DNA from 3 places in the Halomonas profundus genome. Region 3 is predicted to be linked to each of the others. Evidence: riboswitches for the same ligand, from Rfam matches in the RefSeq annotation. Region 3 holds a riboswitch; each other region holds the start of a gene.
What was found. A riboswitch is a leader RNA that binds a small molecule or an ion and turns the genes downstream of it on or off. The one in region 3 is predicted to bind thiamine pyrophosphate.
Positions count from the first base shown of each region.

Region 1 (6,735 bases), 2.2 Mb from region 3:
CGCAGGGGTCTCGCGAATATCGTTGGTAAGGTCTTGCCCTTCGGCTTCGGCGTCTGCAATTGCATTGGCAAGCGGGGCGGCAAGAATGGCGCTGTTGTCGGCAGGTAACGGTGTGTTGTGCTTAGAAGCGTGTTCAAAATCTTGTACAGCGCGCTTAAAGTCAGGAACGCCATCAAGAGTATAGTCGACATGCTGGAGGTCTTCGGGCTCACAGCCGCCATTTTCCCAGCCATGAATGACGCGAAGTGTCATTTGACCCCGTGTCATTGGGCGGGCAAGCAGCATATGTAGCATTATACGAATGTGCAGCTGACGCTCATCGGTATCATTTTCAAATGCTCGGTAAGGGTCAGTAAACAGCTCGTTTAGACGACCGGGGGTATGTTCCTTGGCTTCGTTATGGCTCATGACAGTGTCCCTTTGAACGAACTGTTTATTAAGAGTAGCGCATGTTTTTTTGTCACAGAACGAATCTTCAGTATGGCGAGTAGGGCGGCTGAATAAAAGCCTCTTAATTCAGCTTTTTGTTACACAACCGCTAAGCCGTTTTTATGAGATGGCTAAACTTAACAAGAAAGAGGTGAGCATGTCTTCATCATTAAGTCGTTTTAACGTGCCTGAAACATTGGATGACCTGCCTGACGATATTCGCAATACCATTTTGACCGTTCAGGGTAAAGCGGGTTTTGTGCCCAATGTCTTTCTGATGTTGGCCCATCGCCCTGCTGAATTTCGTGCTTTTTTTGCCTATCACGATGCGTTGATGGAGCGCGAATCAGATACCCTCACCAAAGCCGAAAAAGAGATGATTGTAGTGGCTACCAGCGCACGTAATCGCTGCCTATATTGTGTGGTTGCTCACGGGGCACTGGTGCGCATTTACAGTAAAGACCCGCTACTCGCTGACCAAGTGGCGATCAACCATCGGGTGGCGCCGATTAGCGAGCGCCACCGGGTGATGCTCGATTTCGCCATGCACTGTGCCATCGATGTGGGTGAAATGACTGATGAATGGCTTGCCCGCCTGCTGGAAGTAGGCTTTAGTCAAGAGGATTGCTGGGATATAGGCGCGATCGCGGCGTTTTTTGGCTTGTCGAATCGGTTGGTTACCCTGGCAGGTACGCCACCCAATGAGGAGTTCTACCTGATGGGGCGAGTGCCTCGCTAAGAGGCGACCAGCGCACCTTAACTTTACTAAGCTATGATTTTGATTGAGAATAGTTCTTGAGACAGCGCTTCGAACAGTACCCAAAAACGTACTTAGAAAAAGCGCTTAGCAAAACACCTACATTCACTGTCGCCAGGGGAGCCCTGCATAAAAGGGCTGAGATGCGGCTACGCAGACCCTGGAACCTGATCCGGTTCGTACCGGCGGAGGAAGTGCGACATGCTTTACCTAACGTTAGCCGTGCTTGGTGCGGCGCTGTGCTGCTTTGCTTACTTAGGCCTCCGGGCTCGCTGGGTGAATGGCCCACTTGATGACTATGTCACCGCCCGTAACTCGCAAACGGCATCTACCCTGGGGCTCTCCTTCCTTGCCTCCGGCATGGGCGCATGGATTCTCTTTGCTCCTCCTGAAATCGGCGCCTTTGTTGGCCCGCTGGCCCTGGCAGGCTATGCATTAGGCTCTGCGCTGCCGTTTATCGTCTTGGGGCTGTATGGGCCGAAGATTCGCCGGGCGCTGCCCGAGGGGCGCAGCATCGCCGAGTTTGCCGAAGCGTGCTATGGCCCTGGTGTAAGGCGCTGGGTAACGCTGGTATCAATCGCCTATATGGCGTGCTTTTTAGCTGCCGAGCTAACCGCTATTGGCGCCATTACCGCGCTGCTTTCCGATGTGCCCCCCGCACTGGTGATTATTGGCGTGGCGCTTACCACGCTCATCTATACTGCGGCAGGTGGTCTACGGGCCAGCCTTGCCACTGACCGTTGGCAGGCGTGGTTGTTACTGGTACTGCTGTGTGTGGTCGGTGGCATGGCCCTATGGCGGCTTCCCACTATTCCCAACGAGGCTGCGCTTCCTGCCATTCCCATCACCAGTGCGCTCAGCGTAGCGTTAACGCTAGTGATCGCGGTTACCGCGGCCAATCTCTTCCATCAAGGCTATTGGCAGCGCGTGTGGGCCGCTCAAGACGATCAAAGCCTGGGGCGCGGGGCATGGTTAGGTGGCGCAATGACGGTAGTCGTCGTCATGGTGATTGGTGGTCTGGGTGTATTGGCCGCGATAAGTGGTGTGCCATTAGGCGAGCCGCCGATGCCATTTTTTGCCCTGTTAAGTGATGCTCCTGTTTGGCTGACGCTACCCGCCTTGGTATTAGCGGTGACCTTGGTGGCCTCCAGTGTTGATACGCTGCAAAATGGTATTGCCTCGTTGGTGGTCGCGCGCAGCGAGCAGCAGGGCGTATCACTGGTGGCTGCCCGCTGGGTGACAGTGGTAGTAATGGTACCGGTGGTATTAATTGCCTTGCAGGGGTTGTCAGTACTGCGTCTGTTTTTGATTGCCGACCTGCTGTGTGCTGCCATTGTGGTACCTGTGCTGTTGGGCCTGTGGCAACGAATGACGCCACTGGCCGCCATTGTAGGTGGCATCGCGGGGCTGCTGGGTGCCATTCTCCCAGGGTGGTTAAGCCAAGGAAGCTTGGTCGCCGGGATGGTGGCCGCCAGTTTTCCGGGCAGTGTCCCTACCTTGGGGCCATTCGTCGGGGCGTTAATCGCCTCAACGCTGGTGAGTGTGCTGTTAGCCTACTTAACGCTAGCTATTCGCAAGGACATCCATGATTCGAACTCTTCTGACTACCCCTGAAGGTGAGACCCACGAGGGGGATGAAAGCCTGTTGGCTGTCTGGCAGGCGACGCCTGGCAGCCATATCTGGATCGATATGCAGGGCGAGTCCCAACAAAGCGAGCGGGCGATTTTAGAGGCGTTTGAGTTTCACCCCATGGCGATTCAAGATGCCCACAAAGAGCGCCATCCGCCAAAAATTGAAGAGTTTGATAATCACACCTTGATTATTTATCGTGGCATCTCCTCCTTTGATGCCGAACTAAACTATCTGCCTCAACAGGTCTGTTTCTTTGTGGGGGAGCGATTTCTGGTCACCCTCCATCCCGGCCAAGCGCTCTCCATAGAACGGCTATTCAACGAGCACGGTAAAGCCTTGCTGGCCCATTCGCCGGAACATGTCGCGCTGCGGGTGATGTATATTTCTGCGGGCTTTTATATCGATAGCCTGCTTGAGTTCGAAACGGCGTTAAGCGATCTGGAAGACGAACTGCTGGAAAATGGTAATGATGTGCTAATGCGCAAGATCATCACTTACCGTTCCCGGCTGGTTAAAATGCGCCGCATCTTTAGCTACCACCAGGGGATTACCCAAGAACTCACCGCTTATGACTATGAGCATTTACCGCGGGAAGAGAGCGAAACCCTGCACGCCATCAACGATGTAGCGGATCGCTTCGAACGCCTCTACACATTGACCCAAATGTACTACGACATTTGCGGTGACCTAATCGATGGCTATATCTCTATTTCCTCCCACCAGCTAAATATCACCATGCGGGTGCTCACGGTGATTACCGCGATTTTTGTGCCGCTCACGTTTATTGCCGGGATTTACGGTATGAACTTCGAAAATATGCCCGAGCTGCGTTATCAGTATGGCTACTTTTTTGTCTGGGGAGCCATGTTGGGTATTGCGGGTGTCATGATTTGGCTATTTAAGCGCAAGCATTGGTTTTAAGGACAGGTTTTAAGGACAGGTTTTAAGGACGGGGTTTAGTCTCCCCATAGAACGACTCCAGGAAACAAAAAGTTGACCCATGCATAGGTGGTCGGTGGCTGAGTGTGGCATCCTCTCCAGCGACCAAGACTATAAGGCATAAAGCCGTCGACTAGCGTTTTCACTGGGAGTTGTTCCATGACGATTATGATTATCGGGCTGCTGATTTTTTTAGGCAGCCACTCTGTACGTATCTTTGCTGAAAACTGGCGTCAGCAGCAGATTGCGAAACATGGCGAAACCACTTGGAAAGTCGCCTATTCGGCGGTATCCATCGTTGGCCTGGCCATTGCTATATACGGTTTTGGCCAGATGCGCCTTGATCCCATCTATATCTGGTACCCGCCAATGGGAATGCGCCATGCGGTGGCGCTGCTGATGGTGCCGGCCTTTATTATGCTGGTGGCGGCATACATTCCGCATAACGCGATTAAGGCCAAACTTGGCCATCCGATGATGCTGGCGGTGAAAGTCTGGGCTTTTGCTCACCTGCTGGCCAACGGTCGCTTGGGTGATATTATCTTTTTTGCTGCCTTTCTTATCTGGGCTATCCTGGCGTTCAAAGCCGCCAAAAAACGTGGCCGTCTTGCACCGCCCGCGCCCGTCAGCACCCATAAAATGGCCACCATTGTTACCGTACTCGTCGGCTTGGTAGCGTATGTGGTGTTTGCCTTTTACTTGCACACAGTACTGATTGGCGTCCCTGTTTTTAGCTAATCTATTTTTAGCAGTTTGACGTTAGCCCAACCTAGGAGTCACTCCATGGCCGAGACAACACACACGGTGCCCACCACAATGGCTGCTATGCTTTTGATCGGACATGGCGGTATCGAAAAGCTGGAATACCATCAGGATGTCGCCACGCCGCAGCCCAAGGCGGGCGAAGTGCTGGTGCAGGTGACCGCCACGGCGAAGAACAACACTGATCGCAAAGCGCGTGAAGGGCTGTACCCTACCAAGGACAAAGGCGATGTCACGTCCTTTGCCATGGGAGGTACGCCAACCTTAACTTTCCCGCGTATTCAAGGCGCCGACGTCGCTGGCCGCATAGTGGCGGTGGGAGAGGGCGTTGACGCTGAGCGCATTGGTCAGCGAGGTTTGCTGGATTTTAATATTTACGCCGATGAACGCCGTGATATTAATCTAACCCCGGATTACTATGGCCATGGAGCCGACGGCGGCTTTGCTGAGTATATCGCTGTGCCTGCTGATCAGTTTTATCACGTGCCCAACCCCGAGCTTCACGACGCTGAATTGGCCTCAATGGGCATGTGCTCTTATCAAACGGCTTACCACATGATGACTGCCGCCAAGGTGAGTGCTGGCGAGCGTGTGCTGGTCAGTGGTGCTAGTGGCGGTGTGGGCACCGCGCTCATTCAGCTCTGCCGTATTGTGGGAGCGGTTCCGTATGCCGTTAGCCAGTTAGATAAAGCCGAGGCGCTCAAAGCACTAGGCGCAGAAGCGGTCATTGATCGTGGCGACCTACCGACGTTTGTTGACCGGGTGCTGGAAACCACTGGCGGCAAACCAATCGATGCGGTGATGGACTTAGTCGGCGGTGAGATGACCAACCTGTTTATTGACACCATGATTGTCGATATGCAGGGGCGTAAGAGCTACCCCCGTCTCTCCATTGCTGGTGCCAGCGGTGGCAACCTTAGCGAAATGATGTGGACCCGCGTGTACCTTTACCAAGTACAGATATTTGGCGTTTCCCATGGCACCCGCGAAGAGGCCGAACAGCTGGTGGCGTGGATTCGCAGTGGGGAATTAAAGCCGGTACTTCACGCCGCTTTTAAGCTTTCTGACCTGCATGCCGCCGAGCGCTATTTTGTTAACCGGGGCAGCAATTATCTGGGCAAAATTGTGCTTGTTCCTGATGCTCAGTGGGCATCTCACGGTGCGCCGTTCGCCCTTGAAAATCCTTCTTCTGCCGTTTAGGAGCGCCGCTAGTGCATAACCTTCATACCATCCAGCTAATGGACACTCATGCCGGTGGTGACGTTAGCCGTATCGTCACAGGGGGGATTGATATTCTGCCTGGCGCCACCGTTCGCGAGCAGATGGAGTACCTGCGTGATGACGCCGACGGTTTGCGCCGCCTGCTGCTCGAAGAGCCCTACGGCATTCCGGAAATGTCGGTCGACTTGTTGGTGCCGGCCACTCACCCTGAGGCGGTGGCGGGTTACATCATTATGGAAGTGATGGGGTACCCTATTTACTCTGGCTCCAACACGCTGTGTACCGCCACGGCCGTGCTGGAGAGCGGCATTGTGCCCAAGCAGGAAGGCATACAGCGCTTTAAGCTTGAAGCGCCGGCGGGGCTAGTGCAAATCGAAGCGAAGGTACATAACGGTGTGGTGGAGTCGGTTACTTGTGGCGGCCTTCCCAGCTATATCGATACCTATCGCGATACGATTCAAGTGCCGGGGATTGGCGAAGTCACCTATTCGATCGCCTATAGCGGTGGCTTTTACGCCTTGGTCGATGCAACCGAGCTGGGCTTTAAGTTGGTGCGTGATGAGGAGCGCGCACTTTCAGAGTGTGCCTACAAAATTGTTGAGGCAATAAAAGCGCAGCGGGGCTTTTCTCACTACACTCTGGGCGATGTGGGGCCTCTGCCATTTTTGCACTTTATGGGGCCTGAAGAGGAGATAGGGGAGGGGTATACACGTTCACGGTCAACGACCTACGTTCATCCAGGCGTTATTTGCCGCAGCACAACGGGCACCGGCACCTCGGCACGTCTAGCGCTAATGAACTACGAAGGGCGTTTGAATGTAGGTGATAAGCTAGAGACGGTGTCACTGCGTGAGACGGGGTTTATCGGCACCTTCATTGGCACCCATCAGGAAGGGGCTTACCAGGTAGTGGAAAATACCATTACTGGCCGCAGCTATGTATTGGCCCACTCGGATATTGTGATTAACTGTGATGACCCGATGGTCGCGTGTGG
Region 1 is NZ_CP086344.1:3,467,315-3,474,049, reverse strand. It holds gene LMS44_RS15905 (hypothetical protein) at 1-408, opposite strand, end outside; gene LMS44_RS15900 (peroxidase-related enzyme) at 587-1,168, shown strand; TPP riboswitch at 1,293-1,398, shown strand; gene LMS44_RS15895 (sodium:solute symporter family transporter) at 1,388-2,800, shown strand; gene corA (magnesium/cobalt transporter CorA) at 2,772-3,740, shown strand; gene LMS44_RS15885 (NnrU family protein) at 3,918-4,496, shown strand; gene LMS44_RS15880 (alcohol dehydrogenase catalytic domain-containing protein) at 4,542-5,720, shown strand; gene LMS44_RS15875 (proline racemase family protein) at 5,732-6,735, shown strand, end outside.
Region 1: linked by a shared signal. The riboswitch ahead of LMS44_RS15895 (sodium:solute symporter family transporter) and the one ahead of tenA (thiaminase II) in region 3 are both predicted to bind thiamine pyrophosphate.

Region 2 (6,735 bases), 610 kb from region 3:
CAGCGCTAATCGGCGTCGCGCCATGCTGCGTTAAGCGACTAAGTAACCACTCCCGAGCGGTGTTAGCGTTAGAGAGCGTATCGATGGTGGTGAACGACTTGGATGACAATACAAAGATAGTGGTTTCAGGATTCAACCGGCTCAGATAGTCCGCTAACTGCGAGCCATCCATGGTGGAGGCAAAATGCACCTCAACCGGATGAATATCTTTGGGTCGGAAATCTGCCAAGGCATGGGTGACCATTAGTGGGCCTAGATCTGAACCGCCTACGCCCAGGTTAACCACATGCCGAATCGGCTTGCCGGTGGCACCACGCCACTGGCCTGCGTGCAGTCTGCTGACCAAGCGCTCCATTTGGGCAAGGCTTTCATGCACGGCAGCGACGATATCTTCCCCCTCAACCTCCAGCGTCGCATCGGCGGGTAAACGCAGCGCCGTATGTAACGCCGGGCGGTTTTCGCTGACATTCACTCGCTTACCGCTCAGCAGCGCTTCAATAGCAGAGGGTACGCCCGCTTCACTGGCCAGCGTAAACAGATGCTCGAGCGTATCGTCATCCCAGCGCTGCTTGGAAAGATCCAGGGTCAAGCCCGCCACCTGGCGAGTAAAGCTCTCCCAGCGGGAAGGCTCGGTGCCAAACAGCGTTTTCAAATGGACATGCTGCAGCGTTTCAGCGTGATGCTTTAACGTTTGCCATGCGGGTAACGTATCGGGTGTAGCGCTTGATGCTGAGGCCATTTAGCTTCTCCAGTGGCGTCGATCCTTGCAGCGGGGCTTTTTAAGCAGGTTAATAAACTTAAACAGGGCTGTTCTATGTAAGTCTGTGCTAGACAGGCCTGTTCTCGTCAATTAAGGGCGCGTAAACTAGCACGCCTTTTCCATGATCCCGGCTTGCCCATGAGTGATGCATCTTACCGTGACGCTATCTTTTCGACACCCCTTGACCGAGTCGCGCGGTTCTCTTTCGACGAAAAGGTGGTCGCTTGCTTTCCTGACATGATCCGCCGATCGGTACCCGGCTACGGGCAAATTCTCGGCATGTTGAGCTTAATTGCCCAGCGCCACCTGCGCCATGGCGCCCATGTCTATGATTTGGGCTGCTCGCTGGGCGCTTCCGGCCTTGCGCTGGCAGGGGCGCTGGCGCCTGACGCCTTTCGCTATACGGGCGTTGACCTATCGCCCGCCATGGTCGCCCAGGCTCGGCAAACCTTTGCTGACGAGTGCCCAGCGTACGCTATGCAGGTCGAAGAAGCCGACATTCGTACCCTAGAGTATGCGTCTTCGGGCATGATCATTCTCAATTTTACCCTACAGTTTCTACCCGCCGCCGACCGCGATGCACTACTGGCGCGGCTTTATGCAGCGCTGGAACCCGGCGGCGTGATGATCCTCTCGGAGAAAACCGTCGACGCCGACGAGCGCGACAACGCCTGGCGGGTAGAACGCTACCACGATTTCAAGCGCGCCAATGGCTACAGTGATCTGGAAATCAGCCAGAAGCGCACCGCTCTTGAGAACGTACTGGTGCCGGATACCCTCGATGCACTTCATGGTCGTTTGAAACAAGCAGGTTTTCCACGTTCGATGACCTGGTTCCAGTACCTTAACTTTGCCTCGCTGATTGCGTTTAAGGAGGGTTAAAGGTGGCGCCACTACCCGACGATCATCGCGCAATTTATCAGGCGTTTTTAGATCAAGCCACGCTTGATGCCTCGCTAACGCCCTGGCTAGCGAAGCTACCCGAGCAGTTAGCTCACGGGCTTGACCGTAACCGCCACGGCGATTTATCCGCCTGGGAAAAAGCCGTGGCCAAGCTTCCGGCGCTGCCCGCTGCGCGGCGCGTGGATTTAAACAGCGACACCGTCAGCGTTGATCTCGATCTTAGCGATAGCCAGCAGCGCCAGTGTTTTAACCTGCTAAGAAAACTCGCCCCCTGGCGAAAGGGCCCTTTTCAACTGGGTGGCATTCATATTGATACCGAGTGGCGCTCGGACTGGAAGTGGCAGAGAGTGGCTCCCCACTTGGCGCCGCTAAAATACCGTAAGGTACTCGACGTGGGGGGTGGCAGCGGTTACCACGCCTGGCGGATGGCTGGGGCAGGGGCTGCTTTCGTATTAGTAATTGACCCTTCGCCGCGCTTCTACTGGCAATTTCAGGCGGTACGCCACTTCGTCGGCGATACCGATGACGGCAGAACGCAGTTTTTACCAGTGGGTATAGAAGATGTGCCGGAGAACCTGGGCTTTTTCGATACGGTATTTTCCATGGGCGTGCTCTACCATCGCCCTGCCCCGTTGGAACATCTTCAGCAGCTAAAAGCCGCGTTAGTTCCGGGCGGCGAGCTGGTGCTAGAAACCCTGGTAGTCGAAGGCGACGAGCAGACCGTATTTGTGCCCGGCGAACGTTACGCCGCCATGCCCAACGTCTACTTCCTGCCCTCTTCTCAAGCACTCTGCCACTGGCTGGAGCGCTGCGGCTTTACCAACGTGCGCGTGGTCGATGAAGCCGTTACCACGTTAGACGAGCAGCGCTCGACGGAGTGGATGACCTACCAATCGTTGGCTGATTTTCTCGACCCCAACGACCGCACCCGCACCATTGAAGGCTACCCTGCACCGCGGCGGGCGGTGATTTTGGCGAATAAGCCGGGCCAATTAGCCGTTAGCCGTTAGCCGTTAGCCGTTAGCCGTTAGCCGTTAGCCGTTAGCCGTTAGCCAAGTGTGCGAAGAAGGTGTCAAAACCGCCCCGGCGTCCGCCAAGCCGCCGCATTGAATTGCCCCCCAAATATTGACTTATACTAAAACTCATAGTAATAGTAACTTTTCCGAGGGGTGCCTGTTATTCAGGCTGAGATGGAGTTATCCAAACCCTTTGAACCTGATCCGGCTGATACCGGCGTAGGAACGGACATAAACCATATATGAATCTGTTTTGACACCTACGCCTGTATTATCCGAATCTCAATGCAGGAGTGTATCGTGTCGCAAGGTAACTCAACGCCCGCTAACGCATCTACGCTCAGTAGTACCTCCCCTTTTAACACGTCTGATAAAAACCGCCTGAACTCCGTACTTGCCAAGCCACGCTTGGCAGCAATCGCCGTAACTCTGCGTAATAATGAAGTTCTCCTCGTCCAACGCAGTAAAGAACCTCAACGGGGCACTTGGGGCTTCCCCGGAGGATCAGTGGAACCGGGAGAAAGCCTACATTGTGCAGCAAAGCGCGAATTAATGGAGGAAACCGGTATCACAGCATTGGTAGGACCGTTAATTGATGTAGTAGAAGTAATCGGATATGACCCAGAGGGAAGTCACCACCACTTCGCCTTGGTTGCCCTTTTATGTCACTACGTTGATGGCGAGCTACGGCCTGGTGATGATGCTGCGGACTGCCGCTGGGCGAAAGTTATAAACGGAAAACTCAACTTCAATGAAGCCTTAGCTGATCACGTCGCAGATACTGTCGTGAAAGCCTTTAATTTGCACAGTTTGATCGTCAAAGAAAAATCAAACGCGATTCACAGCTCCAATTCAGCTTTTTAAACTACTCGCCATCATTCGTATCAGCAAAATACGCCTCTTTGTCCACCGAAAGAGATGAATATAATGATGCACAAACATTATACGAATTTCACCAGCCTCTACAGAGATACACTGCATAAAATCTGCTTTGAATATGAATATGTTAACTCACCTAGAGGAAATAAAGAGCGAGAACTCATTGGCTTCAATATCCGACTCGACAATCCTCCTGATCGTTTTTGTCTAAGCAAAATACGCAAACAAAATATTGTTTTTAATTATGCAGAAGCGTTATGGTATTTATCAGGTAAAAACGACTTAGCATTTATTTCCTGGTACGCCCCTTCAATGCAACGCTACAGCCCAGATGGTATAAGCTTACCTGGTACTGGTTACGGAGCTCGTCTTAAAAACTTTGGTGCAGACACGCTCGATCAAATCGAACGAGTGATTGATATCCTTAAAAATGACGATCCCGACAGTAAGCGCGCTGTCCTTCAAATATTTAGTGCGGAAGAAGATCTTTATCGACGCAATATCGACGTTTCATGTACCTTGGGTCTTCAGTTGCTACTCCGCGAAGAAAAGTTGAACATGGTCAGCTATATGCGTGCAAATGATGCCTACGTTGGCATGCTGAACGATATTTTCTCTTTTACTTTCTTGCAAGAGTATATTGCTGCCCGCATAGGCTGCAAAATCGGTCACTACACACATCAAGTTGGTTCTATTCACGTCTATGAAAGCACACATGAGCGTGCGCTTGAACTTTTGAATAGTAATGAAACTATACCCCAGCCAGGCACAGTACCTTTAATGCCAATTGGCACCTCCCCGACTACCATACGCAAACTATTGGAATATGAGTCAGAGATCCGTAGCGGCTTGTTGACGTTTAATGATATGGCTAATCTTAACCTAACGACGTATTGGCGAGATGTGCTGATGTTGTTCTGGATCTATCGCCAAATCAAGATAGGGAATGCGCTGCCTCAAAAGGCGTTAGAGATAATTAACCCCTACTATCAACCGTTTCTTATTAATCGCTGGGGATAGTACAAGCATTCATACATGAGCAAATATTAGGGGATTTATTTTTATGAATACTAATTGGACTGAACAAAATATCGCCGAGCTTTTTGACGCTTATGATGATTGGGTGGAGAATGCTTTTGGCTATCAACCACTCATCGCGGAGTTAACCTGCTCTTATGGCAAGGGAATTAGTGTATTGGACTACGGCTGTGGCAGCGGCAAAGTGTCCAGAAGATTAAGAGACGACGGATTCGACTATGTCACCGGTGTTGACATCTCTCCAACAATGATTGAAAAAGCAATATCCGCAGGCACTAACCGTCTTCGCTTTGAGCAAATCCATGGTCCAAATTTGCCATTTCCTGATAACAGTTTTGAAGCTGTCATTAGTTGTTTTCTGTTTATTAACATTCCCGAAAGACGTGAACTAGTACGCATCACTACGGAAGTAATGCGCGTACTTAAACCTGGCGGCTCCTATTACATCCTCGACACTCATCCTCAAACCACCGGAGTCGATTATCCGACCTACCGCAATGGAGAGCATGGTATTTCCTATCAAGACGGAGATAATCGCCCAGTCTACCTCACGATACCGGGAAGGCAGCAACCATTAGAGATTGTCGACAAACAATGGGGTTTATCCACATATCGAAATACATTCGCCGCAGCGGGGCTTTCACTAACCACAGAACGTAATCTACCATTTGACAATTCGCAGTTGCCAGTTCATACGAATGAATTCCGCACTCTACAGGACACAAAACCCTATATTCTACTGCGCGCCACAAAGCAATAAAGACAGACAATAGGTATTAACTAAGTGCCTATGAAAAAGTAAATCAGGTATAAATATCTAGTAAGCTACTGATTTTTTTATAACCTTTAATGCACGAAAAATTATGCATAGACACTTAGTGGCACTGAAAACACAGCTTCAATACACGCTCACCGCCGCAAAATCACCAGCCAGCGCCCCAGGTTCATAACACTGGCCAGCGAGGCGGCCACGTAGGTAAACGCGCAGGCGGTGAGTACGTGCCGGGCACCGGGCATATCGTAAGGCGGGACGTACTCTTTCAAGAGCGGCAGCGCCCGGTTAAAGCTGGCATCAAACTCAACTGGCAGGGTCACAAAATGCACCAGCGCCGCGGTGCCAAAGCTGATCACCGCCATGGCAATTACAATGGCTAAACCACCCGGCAGACGCGTCAATAAAAACAGAAAAGGTGCAGCCATCATCAGTACAGCGCCGAGTTTCTCAGCTTTTTGGGCAACGCCGACTAAGCGGCTACGCGCCAGTAGCGGCGCGTAACCCTGGTGATGCTGAATGGCGTGCCCTACTTCATGGGCAGCCACCGTGACGGCCGTTAGCGAACGCCCATCGTAGTTATCCGGAGAAAGACGTACGCAGCGGGTTTCAGGATCATAATGGTCACCGAACTCAGTGCGCTCAACGCTTGCGCCCTCAATGCCTAGTCGGCGCAGCAAATGATCGGCAAGCTCTGCACCCGTGCCCGGGTAATCGTCACGACCGCGGGTATGGCGTTTAAGCACCCACTTGGCCCAAACATTGGGGAGCACAAATACCGCCAGCGCAAAAATGATCAGCACAACAACCATGGCAGTCCCTATCTACAAACAACCGTCGTTAAACACACTTCTTTCGCAGCGTACTTTTACCATGGGGACTGACTTGGCAACAGCGTTATACGGGATCGTTGCGATGCTCTTCCACTTCGCGCTGTACTGCCGCTAAGCCATGGGCGGAGATATCACCCTGGGCGTGGGCGTGTTCGGCAATTAGCACGCTATCCGCGGCAAGCACTAAATCACACTGGGTGCCGACTAACTCATCCCGCAACCGCTGGATCGCCTGCTCGCGCTTGGGGTTTTTATCCACTCGACGAATGTAAATCGCTTTAATACGATCCGGGTAGGCTTTCACGATTTCAATATATACTTCTGGATCGTGCTGACCGCTGTCGCCAATGAGAATACACGGCATATCTTTATAAAGCGTCAACATACGGTCGATCAGTTCGCGCTTATGCTCTTCTGCGCGGCGCGGCCAGGGCTTGCGTAAAGAGACGCCCCATTCGCGTAAAAAAATAATCGGCCCAACGGGGATGCGGTTGATCTGAAAAAAGGTTTCGAGCATTTCGTATATCGCCCAAG
Region 2 is NZ_CP086344.1:1,846,044-1,852,778, reverse strand. It holds gene pgi (glucose-6-phosphate isomerase) at 1-739, opposite strand, end outside; gene cmoA (class I SAM-dependent methyltransferase) at 899-1,642, shown strand; gene cmoB (tRNA 5-methoxyuridine(34)/uridine 5-oxyacetic acid(34) synthase CmoB) at 1,645-2,673, shown strand; TPP riboswitch at 2,819-2,922, shown strand; gene LMS44_RS08205 (NUDIX hydrolase) at 2,980-3,543, shown strand; gene LMS44_RS08200 (thymidylate synthase) at 3,607-4,578, shown strand; gene LMS44_RS08195 (class I SAM-dependent methyltransferase) at 4,622-5,356, shown strand; gene LMS44_RS08190 (zinc metallopeptidase) at 5,506-6,180, opposite strand; gene LMS44_RS08185 (App1 family protein phosphatidate phosphatase) at 6,266-6,735, opposite strand, start outside.
Region 2: linked by a shared signal. The riboswitch ahead of LMS44_RS08205 (NUDIX hydrolase) and the one ahead of tenA (thiaminase II) in region 3 are both predicted to bind thiamine pyrophosphate.

Region 3 (6,735 bases):
CATGTTGATCTCATTCCAGGAGCTGTTCAGATCTTGTAGTTCATCACAGCTGAAGGGGTTCTGGCGCACTTCCTGAGCATATTTCTGAACGGTCTGAACCAACAGCGGCATGTTCAGACCTAAGCCATAGCTGGCCATACCTTCTGTGCTACCTAGGCCCGGCACCTGAGTCGTCAGGGTGCGCAGGTCGCTGACAATATCCTCATCGGTTTCTAGAATCAGGTTCATTTCCATGCGGTCAAGATCGTTCTCGCGCGAGCCCATTACAAGGCCAGGGAAGCGGTTCGTGATACGGTCGATATCTGCCTGGCAGGCGGATAAATCCAATTGCTCGGCATCAACCGCTTCCATCAGTGCCTGAGTACCTGAGTGAGTGGGGGTGCTCAGCTCATTAAGTAGGCGTGAGGAGTCGATTTTCCCTGCGCCGTAAGGTGTAAAGCCATGGCGCTTTTCAAGCTCTGCCAGTGCATCGGTATCACCGATGCTGCTGTCGGGCAGAGTGTTACCCAGCACTTGTGCTAGCAGCTCGTCACTAGCATTCTGTGGTACCACAGACACCAGCAGTTGCTGGTCGTCAATGGCTAGAATCGCCTTGACGGGCCCCTCAGGCGTCAGCACCCAGTATTCGGTGTCGTTGGTGGTGGCCGTACTCAGGTTAATGTCTGCTTTGGTCAAAATGCGCTGCAGCGTTTCGCGGAAGGCATCTTCATCCTGCAGTTGCATACGCAAAACAGGCAAGATACCCAACCCATAGAGGGCGGCCTGAGGGTTCATTTTCAGGCCCAGCGCATGGACATCGTCCAGCGTTTCAACATCGACCAGCTCTTCACTCATGGCGATCAATACCGTCATCAACGAATGCATCACTTCATCGTCTATCTCGGGCAGTGTCTCGCGTAGCTCATCCAGACTAGACTCAATGCTAGCCTTGGGTTGCATGCGTTGATAACGATCAAAAGCATCTTGTTCAGGCATTGCTTCACGTGTTGCCATGAAGTAGGGAGAGTCAGCCGGAATATATTTCAGCATGGGAGCTGCATTATTTTTCGGCGCCTCCTCCTGTGTGCCTGCGGCCGTTGGTTCGTTATCATCGCTGCAGCCGGTTAATAAGCCTGCGCTGAGCAGAGCCGCGGTTACCGCCAAGGAAAGTTTGGTTTTCATCTGGAATCGGTTCTTTGAATGGTGTTGGTTTTAAATAGAACGCCGTAACAGAGCGCTGCGCAAATGAGAATCATACACGAGCAATGTATAATTAATCTACTTGGACGGTAATTACTTTTAAATACTGTTAGAGCAAATTCAGTGGCTGGCCTGTGGCGATTAGATATTAATGTGACCCTTGAGTTTTGCTAAGACTCAAGGGCCACATATAGTCACAATGCTGTTCAGTAAGTCGCTATTTTAAACTTCCTGATACAGCTCACTGCCTTTGTTGCGGAACTTCTCTGCCTGCTCTTCCATGCCTTTCATCACCGCTTCCTGATCGCCGTTTAGGCCATGTTCGTTGGCGTAATCGCGCACCTCCTGGCTGATCTTCATGGAGCAGAACTTTGGTCCGCACATGGAGCAGAAGTGCGCCACCTTGGCGGAGTCTTTGGGCAGGGTTTCGTCGTGGTACTCCCGAGCAGTATCCGGGTCTAGCCCCAGGTTGAACTGGTCTTCCCAGCGGAACTCGAAGCGCGCCTTAGAGAGCGCATTATCCCGCCGCTGTGCTGCAGGGTGGCCCTTGGCGAGATCCGCCGCGTGGGCAGCAATCTTGTAGGTAATGATGCCGGTTTTGACGTCGTCTTTATTGGGCAGGCCCAGGTGCTCTTTGGGGGTGACGTAGCAGAGCATAGCGCAGCCAAACCATCCGATCATTGCCGCCCCAATGCCCGAGGTAATGTGGTCGTAGCCGGGGGCTATATCGGTTACCAGCGGGCCTAAGGTATAGAAGGGCGCTTCGTCGCAGTATTCCAACTGCTTATCCATGTTCTCTTTCACCAGGTGCATGGGCACGTGGCCGGGGCCTTCGATCATCACCTGCACATCGTGCTTCCAGGCAATATGGGTCAGCTCGCCCAAGGTTTTTAGCTCCGCCATCTGTGCTTCGTCATTGGCATCGGCCACTGAGCCAGGACGCAGGCCATCACCGAGGGAGAACGCCACATCGTACTGCTTGCAGATCTCGCAGATCTCCTCGAAGTGGGTGTACAAGAAGCTCTCCTGGTGATGGTACAAACACCATTTGGCCATGATCGAGCCGCCGCGGCTGACAATGCCGGTGACCCGCTTGGCGGTGAGCGGCACATAGCGCAGCAGTACGCCCGCGTGAATGGTGAAGTAGTCCACGCCCTGTTCGGCCTGCTCGATCAGCGTATCGCGGAAGACTTCCCAGGTGAGGTCTTCGGCCACGCCTTTGACCTTTTCCAGCGCTTGATAGATAGGCACTGTGCCAATCGGCACCGGAGAGTTGCGCAAAATCCACTCGCGGGTTTCGTGGATGTTCTGCCCAGTGGAGAGATCCATAATGGTGTCCGCGCCCCAGCGGATGCCCCAGGTCATCTTATCTACCTCTTCTTCGATAGAAGAAGTCACCGCTGAGTTACCCAGATTACCGTTAATTTTGACCAGGAAATTACGGCCAATAATCATCGGCTCGCTTTCTGGGTGGTTGATGTTATTGGGAATAATCGCCCGCCCTCTGGCGACTTCATCACGCACAAACTCAGGGGTGATTACTTCCGGTAGGCTGGCGCCAAAGCTCTGGCCTTTGTGCTGATGGCCCAGAATGCGCTCTACTTCAGCGGTACCTAGCGCTTGACGGCGCTGGTTTTCGCGCAAGGCGATAAACTCCATTTCCGGGGTGATAATGCCCTGGCGGGCGTAGTGCAGCTGGGTCACGTTCTTGCCCGGTTTTGCTCGGCGTGGTGTGCGGGTTAGATCAAAGCGCAGCTGGGCAAGCGTCGGGTCGTTGGCGCGGCGGTTGCCGTAATCAGACGTGGGGCCTGATAGAAATTCGGTATCGTCACGCTCTTCAATCCAGGCTCGGCGTAGTTCCGGCAGACCGCGGCGCAGGTCATTGTTAGCATCCGGATCGCTATAGGGGCCTGAAGTGTCGTACACCAGCAGTGGCGGGTTCTCTTCATCAATACCGGTGGTTTTGGTCGGCGACAGTGAAATTTCCCGGAACGGCACACGGATATCCGGGCGCGAACCTTCGATATATACCTTACGTGAGCCGGGCAGCGGCGCAATGGCGGCGGCATCGACCTGGGCGGTTTCGGCTAAAAAGTGGCTGGTTTTGCTTGTTACGGTCTTAGTCATTACGGTTGTTTCCTTGTGTTGTTTTGCTGAATTAGTGGGTGAGGTCTTGGTCTATCAGCTCTAGGCCCATCTGCCAGAAGTCGATTTCCAGGCGGGTGGCGTCGCGGAAGATCTTGCTCAGTTCGGCAAAGCGGGCGGGGGTAATGTCGGTAAGGCGGATATTCAGCCATTCAAGCTCCGCCTGCATGGCGGCCTGAAACTCCTCGCCTTCGTACATGGCAATCCAGGCATCAAAAGGGTTTTGCGCGCCGCGCAGGGTGGAAGGCTGGGCGTTTAGCCAGTTGGCGATTTCGCCGTAGCCCACCAGGCAGGGGGCCAACGCCACGTGCAAATCCAGCAGGTCGCCGCGGTTGCCGGTATCCAAAACATAGCGGGTGTAAGCCAGGGTGGCTCTGGCTTCGGGGAGTTCGGCCAGTTCTTGCTCGGAAATCCCCCACTCCTGACAAAAGCCCACATGCAGGCCCAGCTCCACATCCACAATGGCTTTCAAGCCTTCATGGGCTTGGCGAAGATCGGCGAGGGTGGGGCTTTTGTAGGCAGCCAGCGCATAGGCGCGGGCGAAGTGAATCAAAAACAGGTAGTCCTGCTTTAAATAGTGGCGAAACGACGCCTCGGGCAGCGTGGCGGTGCCTAGCTGGCGCACAAAATCGTGCTCAATATAGGCGCGCCAATCTTTCTGGCAAGTGGTAGTGAGATCAGTAAAGCGGTAGCCCATGACTCCTCCGGTGGTAATGATCCGGAGGGCGGGCGAAAAAGATCGAGGGAGTGGCGCAGAAGGGCGGCGTGCGATCGTGAGAGAGCAGCCGTGGCCATCGCTTGATCCCTACGCCGGTACCCTCGCTGCGAACTTGTGTAAGTAGCAGCGCATTAGCCGGATCAGGTTCTGCGGGATCAGCGCTCGGCAGCATTAATTGCTACGCCCTGCGCCATCTCAGCCGGATTTCACCGGCACCCCGTCAAGCTGTTCGTTGGTGGAGTGTAGGAGGCGGGTGAGGGAGATGCAAGGGTGTATGACATGGAAAGTTATCGGGAAACAATTTATTAGCATCATTACAGCGATGAGAGTTTAGGTGCTGTAATGGCGTTTCATGGCATCGGTACGTGAATTATTATACAGTTGAGTAACAAGGGGCTGTTTTACAGCCACTGCTATTTCGAATGTGAACCGTAGGAAGTTGCATGACCAACACGAACTCGATTTTAGGCGTCTATCTCAGTGATTCGCTCGACCTTGATGCCATTTATGGTAACGCCTTGCGCGATGAAGCGAGTGATGTCGTCCTGCGCCATCCCCATGAGATCGATAACCCCGAAGATGTGCGTTTTGCGATCTGCTGGTTGCCCAATGACGAGGCTTTCGAGAGCTATCCTAATCTTGAGCTGGCGATGTCTATCGGTGCCGGTGTTGATGCCCTGCTGGCGCATCCTGGCCTGAGCGATGAAGTACATATCGCCCGGGTGCGGGATCCACATCAGGCCGACTTGATGGCGGGTTTTGCCGCGCATGAGGTGCTCCATCGTGAGCGTGAGTTCACCACCCTGGAGCAAAATGCTGCCAAGGCGCATTGGGCGCCATTGACGATGCGCGCGCCAGCATCAAGAAAGGTGGCGGTGCTGGGACACGGCACCATGGGGCGCGCCGTGGTGAAAGCGGTGGCCGCGCTTGGCTTTTCTATACACGTAGCCTGCCGCAGCGAGCCACAAGCCCCGGTTGAAGGCGTGACCTATCTGACAGGTGACGGGGCTGTCATGGCGGCAGCGGATGGCGCCGATTATCTGATCAATGTGCTGCCACTGACGGCTACCACTGAAAACGTGCTTAACAAGGCGCTGTTCGCGAAGCTCGCCAAAGACGCTTGGTTGGTGCAGATCGGTCGGGGTGAGCACTTGGTCGAGGACGATCTTCTCCTAGCGCTCGAACACGGCCATTTGGGTGGGGCGAGCCTGGATGTGTTCCGTGCAGAGCCGCTGCCTGCGGATCATCCCTTCTGGCAGCATGAGTGCCTACGCATCACGCCACACATTGCCAGTGATTCGTTGCCAGAGGTGGTCGCAGGGCAGGTTGTCGACACCGCCCGCGCCCTTCGCGATGGGCAGCCGCTTGCCATGGGCGTTGATCGGGCGCGCGGTTACTGACGTAAACGCTAAACACGTTGCATGACAATCACTTTGCTGCAAAGGAACACCTGATGAGTCTCGATAAGCCTCAACGCACCACGACGAGCAACGCCGAACAAGAAACCCGCATCGCGCTGGCAGCCTGCTATCGTCTGGCCGCCCACTATCGCATGACGGATCTGATCTACACCCATATTACCGCGCGGGTGCCTGGTGAGAAGGGACGTTTCCTGATCAACCCTTACGGTTGGCGTTGGGAGGAGATTACGGCTTCTTCGCTGGTGAAGATTGACGTTTATGGCCATAAGATTGATAACAGCCCAGAACAAGTGAATCCGGCTGGTTTCACCATCCATTCCGCGATTCATACTGCTAGCCACCATGCGGCCTGGGTGATGCATACTCACACGCGCGCTGGCGTGGCGGTGTCGTCGCTGGAGTCGGGCCTTGAAACACGGCTTAACCAGATTGCGCTGCAGTTTCACGAACGGGTGTCTTACCACGATTATGAAGGCATTGCCCTGGACCTGGCTGAGCGTGAGCGAATAGTGGCAAGCCTTGGCGACAACCCGGCATTGGTGTTGCGTAACCATGGCCTGCTGACGACCGGTGCGTCGGCTGCAGAGATGTTCAACAATATGTTTTATCTTGAGCGTGCCTGTGAGCTACAGGTGGCGGCGCAGTCTACTGGCCAGCCCTTACGGCTGGTGCCAGAAGAGGTGGCGCGCCACGTGGCGCGCCAATACGACCAGACTATTCATGAAGACGGCGATCTTGAACTCGAATGGGCCGCGCACCTGCGCACGCTTGAGGCGCTGGATCCAAGCTATAAAGACTAAATCGGCGCGGTTGCCAGCACGGCAAGCAAGCCAGTATCAGAACTATACGAATATCAATACAAGCAAAAAGGGGCTGCTGGACGGCCCCTTTTCGGTTATACCACGTCCTGAATTAGCGTTGACAAACGTGATGCTCGCACAGGCCCGTGACCATTAGTGTTGTGGTACGCGGTTTTCCAGCCAGCGCAGCCCAACGATCAAGACGCCGCTCAGGCAGAGGTAGACGGCGACCAGGAAGAGTAACGGTTCGTAAGTCAGGTAAGTGGTCTGGCGCACTTGGGTGATTACGGCATACAAGTCCATCACGGTGATGGTGGCAACAAGCGGTGTGGATTTCAGTTGCAGGATGATCTCGCCCGTCAGCGTTGGTAGAGCACGATGAACAGCACGCGGAAACCAGACACGGCTAAAAACCTTGCGACGCGACATGCCGAAAGCCTTGGCGGCTTCCAGCTCGCCATGCGGCACACCG
Region 3 is NZ_CP086344.1:1,240,103-1,246,837, forward strand. It holds gene LMS44_RS05575 (hypothetical protein) at 1-1,161, opposite strand, end outside; gene thiC (phosphomethylpyrimidine synthase ThiC) at 1,402-3,306, opposite strand; gene tenA (thiaminase II) at 3,338-4,021, opposite strand; TPP riboswitch at 4,110-4,272, opposite strand; gene LMS44_RS05590 (NAD(P)-dependent oxidoreductase) at 4,486-5,442, shown strand; gene LMS44_RS05595 (class II aldolase/adducin family protein) at 5,496-6,263, shown strand; gene LMS44_RS05600 (ABC transporter permease) at 6,417-6,735, opposite strand, start outside.